2 regions of the Paenibacillus azoreducens genome follow, and region 2 is predicted to be linked to the other one. Evidence: riboswitches for the same ligand, from Rfam matches in the RefSeq annotation. Region 2 holds a riboswitch; the other holds the start of a gene.

Region 1 (3,417 bases), 3.3 Mb from region 2:
AAGGTCAGCTTGACCGTAGCCAAGACATGCCCCCATAAACCGCCGGCTCCCTCTGCCGTTTGTTTTGCGATATCCGCAGGGGAAGGAAGGATCCATTTTTCGATATCAAAAAGCGAAGTACACAGCTGCCAGGCGATCAAAAAGAAGAGGACCGCCACGAAGGGCGGCCAAACATGACTCCACCAGCGTTTCATGGACGGTATTTCTCCGTTAGCCGCTCCATGCTGATGCCGCTGGGATTATGGGCGATTTTGATCTGGGAGATGATGCTTGGGCTGCCGGCTTCGACCAGCGCCGTATGCATGCGGCGCACAACGTCAAGCAGCTCCTCCAGTTCACCTTCCATTGTCGTTTCAAGCGGATGTACCTCATATTTTACGCCGGATTGCTGAATGACCTCGATCGCACGGTCCACATAAGGAATGGAATCCTCGTTGTTTGGAGTTTTGGGAATTACCTGAATGCTAAGCAGGGTATGTGCCATACCTGATCACTTCCTTTTCTTATAGTATGATTGCTGCTGAAACGTTTGGGATAGCGAGCGCTTTACGGCAAAAAGTCATTGGTAAAAGCCTTATCGACATCAAGCGGTTTATCGAGCAGCTTATGCTCGTACATCCAATCGGAATATCCTTTCCAAACCTGCTCTTTCTGTTCGCCCCAACGCGCTGCGTCGTCCTGGTATTTCGGGCTAAGCCATTTTTGGCTGGCGATAACGAGATCTTTGTCGAGTTCAGGTACGGCTTTGAGCAAAATATTAGCCGCATCCTCCGGATTTTTGATCGCATATTCGTAACCTTTGGAAGTGGCGCGCATAAAGGCTTTGACCAGCTCAGGGTCCTCCTGAATCTGCTTCTCATTTGTCACGATGACCGGCGTATAGTAATCCAGCTTATCCGAGAAGTCTTTGACATACATCATATCAAGCGGCTCGTTGCGAAGCTCTGCTTCAATCCCGGTCCAAGCGTAAAAGATCCAAGCGAAATCGATGTCGCGTTTTACCGCCGTAAAGTAATCGGCTTCGCCCATATTGACGAATTTGACCTTGTTTGCATCCGCCTTGTCGTTTTCCATGATCGAACTGATTACAGCCTGCTCGACAGGCGATCCCCATCCGCCATAGGTTTTGCCTTCAAAATCCTTCGGCTTTTTGATGTTACGGTCAACCGGTGCGGCAAAACCGGAGGTGTTATGCTGGATAACCGCCGCAATCGATACCAGCGGCACACCTTGCGTCCGCCCCTGGGTTACATTCTCCTGGATGCTGACGCCGAACGGAACCTTGCCCGATGCCACCATGGCATCCGACCCGCCGGCACCAGGCTGCATGATTTCGACATTCAGTCCTTCTTCTGCGTAATATCCTTTTTCTTTGGCGACATATAGCCCCGTATGATTCGTATTTGGCGTCCAATCAAGAACGACCTTTACATCCTTCAGCTTTTCGGGTTCATTTTCGCCTACAGCGGAGGATGTTTCACCAGAGGTTTTACCCGCGCCGTTTTCGGTGGCCTTGCTGCCGCAGCCTGCTACCAGAATGAGCAGCAGGGTCAGCAGAAGCAGCCCGATTTTCTTTGTTTTCATTGCTTTTCTCTCTCCTTACCAGGTTTCTCCCCTTCATTTGGCGGCAGAATCGTTGATCCGTGTCTGAGAAATGAACGATAAAATCTTCAGTAATTCTATCATTCAACAAAAAAGCGCCCCGCATTCGGGACGCTTAAGGCGCAAGATGGGCATGGCTGTAGCCATGACAAATTGTTTCCTACGCTGGCATTACCCAGATCAGGTTTAAGGGTCAGTATCTTGAAGGGATACAATCTCAGCCGGCCGATTCCAGCACCCCGGTGATTCTTATGAAGTTGATGGGTTTTCAAAGTGTATTATAGCCTTACCTTTGAAAGAATTCAATCCATTCCCGCTTCCGGACCATAAATAAAAAGTATCTGTAGCCGTTCGGCAGATGGAGATTTCAGGTTAGATCAGCTCGGCGCCAAGTTTCTTGACCCGTTCAAGTCCCGCTTCCAAATCATCAACATGAAGTGTTTCGGGAAAGACCGAAGCTATCCGTACAGGATGAAGTATAAATGTTGTAATTTATGCCATTCTAAGGAAATGGAAGGCGTCGGATTTCTTTCCGATACTCTCAGTACTTTTGCTACGCAAAAGCGCCTCTGAGAGGCGTCGGACTTCTTTCCGATACTCTTTGTGGGGTTATTTCAGGAGGATGAGGAAAATTAGAACGAATATTTCGTTTTTGCAATCGATCATGATCATGATGCTGAGTACGGGTCTTCTGAATCATGTCATCGTTATTCCTATATTGCTGGACGCCGCCAATCGTGACGCCTGGATTTCGGCCCTGCTGGCATGCGCGCTTTCGCTGGTCTGGATTATTGTACTGCATTTCGGAATTACCAAACTCAATCAGAAGCATCTGTTTCAGTATCTGGCGAAAGCTTACCATCCTGCTCTAAGCTGGATTCTCGCGTTCTTTGCGGGCATTTACCTATTTGCGATATGTTTGCTTACGACCAGGGATACCGTATATTGGATCCATCTCACCTTTTCCCCTGAGACGCCCATACTGGTCCTCGTTCTCGTTTTTCTCTTGATCTCCGCGTTAAATGCCTATTTTGGAATCCACTCCATAGCCAATACGGCAGGTGTTTTATTGCCTGTTGTCGTTGTTTTAGGTTTCTTTGTCATGCTGTCCAACACGCCTCACAAGGATTACACCTTGCTGAAGCCGATACTTGAGCATGGAATGCAGCCGGTATGGAATGGGGCCGTCTATGTAGGAGCGGGTTTTGTCGAAGTATTTATCCTCTTCTTTTTTCAGCACTATATCAAGTCGCGTTTGTCTTATCTTTCCTTTATGATCATGGTCCTTCTCTTGCTGGGTCTCACCATAGGCCCGTTAATCGGCGCGATTGTTGAGTTCGGCCCGGATGAGGCGGAAAAGCTCCGGTTTCCGGCATTTGAGGAATGGAGGCTGTTGACGATCGGCCGGTACATCGAGCATATGGATTTTTTCAGCGTCTATCAATGGTTTAGCGGCGCTTTTCTGAGAATTTCCTTGAGTATGTTCCTGATACTCGAAGTTTTCCAGGTTCAGAGCAGGAAGGGGAAATTTTGGATGCTGGGAAGTATGTTTGCGGTCATTGTAGTCCTCACAACCATTCCCTTTAGCGATTATTATTTTTTGAAATTGTTGTCTTCTTACGTGCTTCCTTATTCTTTATGGGGAGTGCTCGGTTTTTCCATCATTATCGCCGGGCTGATCGCTCTGGCTCACCGAAGGGGGAATACAGCATGACGCAAAAACATTGGGATTCATTCAAACAGTATGAGGATGCGGCTGCCAGAATGTTTGGTTCAAGTGCCGACATCATACAACAGGTTATCTCTTTGTCGGGT
Region 2 (3,417 bases):
TTGCTCAAGTCCACGATGATACACGACGGGAGAAGAGAACTTGACCACGTCTTTTTTCCCGACCAGCTCCAAAAATAAGGCAGGTTTGATATACACCATAACGTAATCAATGCCTGTTTTATCCTGCGACCTTCCATCATGGACTTGTTCCGGATGAAAAAGCATCACCCCGTTTTGATAGGACGACTGAAAACTTCCATCCAAATGATACTGCTGGACGCCGCGTAAAGTGACGCCCAGAGCATATTCCTCATGGCTGTGTTTTGCATATTGAAATTCAGATAGACTCGCAGACAGAGCAGTAATTCCTGCCGATTTTTTGTAAATAAATTTGTCCATATCCATCTACCTCATCCATCTACTTCTGATTATTTCAAGATTCCCGATACCTCGACTGCTGAATAAACCAATAGTCCGGCTAAGACCATATTCGTAACCTTTTGATATTTTTTCAAAAATCTTTTAAACACCGTACCAAAAAATGCCCATGTGCCAAATGCCAAAAAGGCAATGATGGTAATCACGATAACAAATATCAGCAAAATAAACGACGACTTATAGTAAGGCATAACATAGCTTGGAATGACTGTCATTGTAAACAGCCAAATCTTAGGATTTGCGAATTGCATCAGGAATCCTGAGATAAAGGTGGCAGCTTGGCCCGACGTCTCCCCCGATACGTTCATTTTGTATACTTGATAAGCAAGGTACAGCATATAAAGGCAGCCGATAATCTGCATAAAAACCAATATTTTCGGCAAAATGGATGCCAGCATACTATTGAGTAAAACGGAAACAGCCAGCAATATGCCAAAGGCCGCGCTTGCACCCAAAATGTACCGAAATATCTCTTTGAACCTGGCATGATGCGCTATGGACAAGATCGCAATATTCGTCGGCCCAGGCGTAAATGTAACAATAAAGCAGTAGATCAAAAAAGATGTAATGTTCATAAAAATACCTCCTGTATTCTTATGAATGTTACTCTTTTCCGTTCTTACCCGTATAGTACAATATTGCAGATTTGCAATGCTACACCGCTAATATTTGAGTTTTAAATCATTGTCGAGTTATCCCGGTTTCCTTCTTTAATCCATTTTGGTACAGCTCATAAAAATGATGCGTTGGCCCATGCCCTTTTCCAATCGATAAGGAATGCTGTATCGCGATCGTCACATACTCCTTTGCTTGTCGCACCGCTTCCTGCAATCCGAACTCCAGCGCGAGATTGGATGCAATTGCGGATGAATAAGTGCAGCCTGTGCCATGTGTATTTTTTGTTTCGATTCGCTGCGCGTCAAACGCATAAAATTCATTCCCGTCGAACAATATATCCAGCGCGCTTCCTGCAGCATGACCGCCTTTGACCAGGACATTTTTACAGCCCATTTCATGAATCGCCATCGCCGATTTTTTCATATCTTCGACATTGCGGATTTCCATGCTGGAGATTTTTTCGGCTTCAGGGATATTAGGAGTTAGCAGGTCGGCTATCGGTATGACCGTCTTGATTAGCGTGTCTATTGCATCCGGGTTCATCAGCGGGCAGCCGTTTTTCGCATACATCACCGGGTCAATAACGATGTTGGCGGGAGCATATTGTTTTAGCTTTTCTGCTACAGCTTCCATGCATTCGGGCTGCGGGAGCATGCCTATTTTCACGGCATCCACTTCTATATCCTCAAAAACGGCATCGATTTGTTTTTCAATAATATCCGGCCTGATGTCCTGAAGGTCAATGACCCTGCTCGTATTTTCCGCTACCACCGACACAATGACGCTCATTCCAAAAACGCCATGAGCCGAAAAGGTTTTTAAGTCGGCTTGAATTCCGGCGCCCCCGCTGCAATCCGAACCGGCAATACTGAGTACTTTTTTCATGACCAAAACTCCTTTTCCGTTTGAAATTAAATAACCCCGCAAAGTGAAGCCTATGCTTCGATACTTATTCCAAATACTTAGCGGAGACCCAAAAAACTTGTAAATTCTATAAAATAAGAAAAACGTCTATCGACGTATTTTCATAGAAGACAGACCGCGCTTAGAGATAGTTTTTCTTGCGATTATAGAATTGTTCAGCTTCGCTGAAAATTTATAAATTCTATAATCTTAAAAAAAGCCCTTGTCCAATTTTGGGCAAGGGTAAAACAACATAGATCCAAGTGTCATTTGCTTCCCTACGCCAGTATTAACTAACAGGTTCAAAGGGTCAGGTTTTAACCTTCTCAACTGCGAACAGTCCCCCCGCAAAACAAATAGTCATATTCAGTTTTAGCTGATTGAAATAAAAAAGAGCGCTTCCCCAGGTTCATTGAAAGCGCTCTAATCAAATACATATAATAGACGTATGTAAATGATTTGCTTCCCTACGCCGGTATTAACCAACAGGTTCAAAGGGTCAGGTTTTACCTTCTCAACTGCGAACAGTCCCCCCGCAAATGACTATATATATTACAACACGCGTATTTTAAAAAGTCAAACTGGAAGATTCAAAATCCAATTCTCCGCATCATCCTTGGTTTCAAAAACTCTAAATTGATTAGATGTATCATTCAAGATTGGGAAAGGCCGATGTTTACTTAAACCCATCTATAATTTCATGAATTTGTTTAATATGTCTTTGTTCATGCAAGTAAAGTGATTTAACCCATTCAATCAATAACATCTCTTTAAAGACTGGATGCATTGAATGTCTTCGACTTAACGCTGATGGATCTTCGAGCGCGTTTAACATGTCAAATAACTTCTGCCTGGAATGATTGAGTTTTGCAATGATTTCTTCATATTCCAAAATATCATCCGTTGGTTTTGCGATGTCAGGAGCTTCTAACTTTTTACTTCGATCAAGCAGAAAATCTAATGGTTTATTTTCTATAAGTGAATCTTCTTTGCTCTTTAATCCTCTTCGTATTGCCGCAACATATAACTCTTCTGTTCTAGACAGATGTTGACATACCTGACTTATACTCCAGCTGGATGAGTCTTTCTTCGTGTTCAATTCGTTTTCACTCAATCCACTAAGTATTCCTAGTAACTCGTTTCTTGTTTCTTTTAATTCGGGAATGATTTCTTGAAGTTCCATGGAAAACGCCCCTTTTTTAAGATTTTAGAATTTATAAATTTTCTTGCTACGCTGAACAATTCTATAATCGCAAGAAAAACATCCGCTAAATGCGGTCTGTCTTCCTAGAAAGTACGTCGATAGACGTTTTTCTTATTTTTTGCGTGTATTTCATATAACCTCCGTACGAGTGGCACCAAATTTAATTTTTTATGTATTCAAGACCTATTAATTTATGTATTCGCAACCTTCGAGAAATATCCTCTAATGGATAAATCTGGGATGGTTATTTTAGCAATGTTTTTTCCATGCTCCAAATCCCTTCATACAGAGAAATAACTAGAAATTCTCGCCAG

Evidence for each region. A riboswitch is a leader RNA that binds a small molecule or an ion and turns the genes downstream of it on or off. The one in region 2 is predicted to bind thiamine pyrophosphate.
Region 1: another riboswitch for thiamine pyrophosphate. It lies ahead of L6442_RS02455 (ABC transporter substrate-binding protein); the one in region 2 lies ahead of thiD (bifunctional hydroxymethylpyrimidine kinase/phosphomethylpyrimidine kinase).

What each region holds. Positions count from the first base shown of each region.
Region 1 covers NZ_AP025343.1:579,575-582,991, forward strand. The annotation lists gene L6442_RS02445 (ABC transporter permease) at 1-194, opposite strand, end outside; gene L6442_RS02450 (thiamine-binding protein) at 191-484, opposite strand; gene L6442_RS02455 (ABC transporter substrate-binding protein) at 547-1,584, opposite strand; TPP riboswitch at 1,743-1,854, opposite strand; gene L6442_RS02460 (GerAB/ArcD/ProY family transporter) at 2,225-3,316, shown strand; gene L6442_RS02465 (spore germination protein) at 3,313-3,417, shown strand, end outside.
Region 2 covers NZ_AP025343.1:3,865,011-3,868,427, forward strand. The annotation lists gene L6442_RS16985 (AraC family transcriptional regulator) at 1-339, opposite strand, end outside; gene L6442_RS16990 (LysE family translocator) at 369-953, opposite strand; gene thiD (bifunctional hydroxymethylpyrimidine kinase/phosphomethylpyrimidine kinase) at 1,060-1,881, opposite strand; TPP riboswitch at 2,157-2,256, opposite strand; TPP riboswitch at 2,346-2,444, opposite strand; gene L6442_RS17000 (DinB family protein) at 2,576-3,082, opposite strand.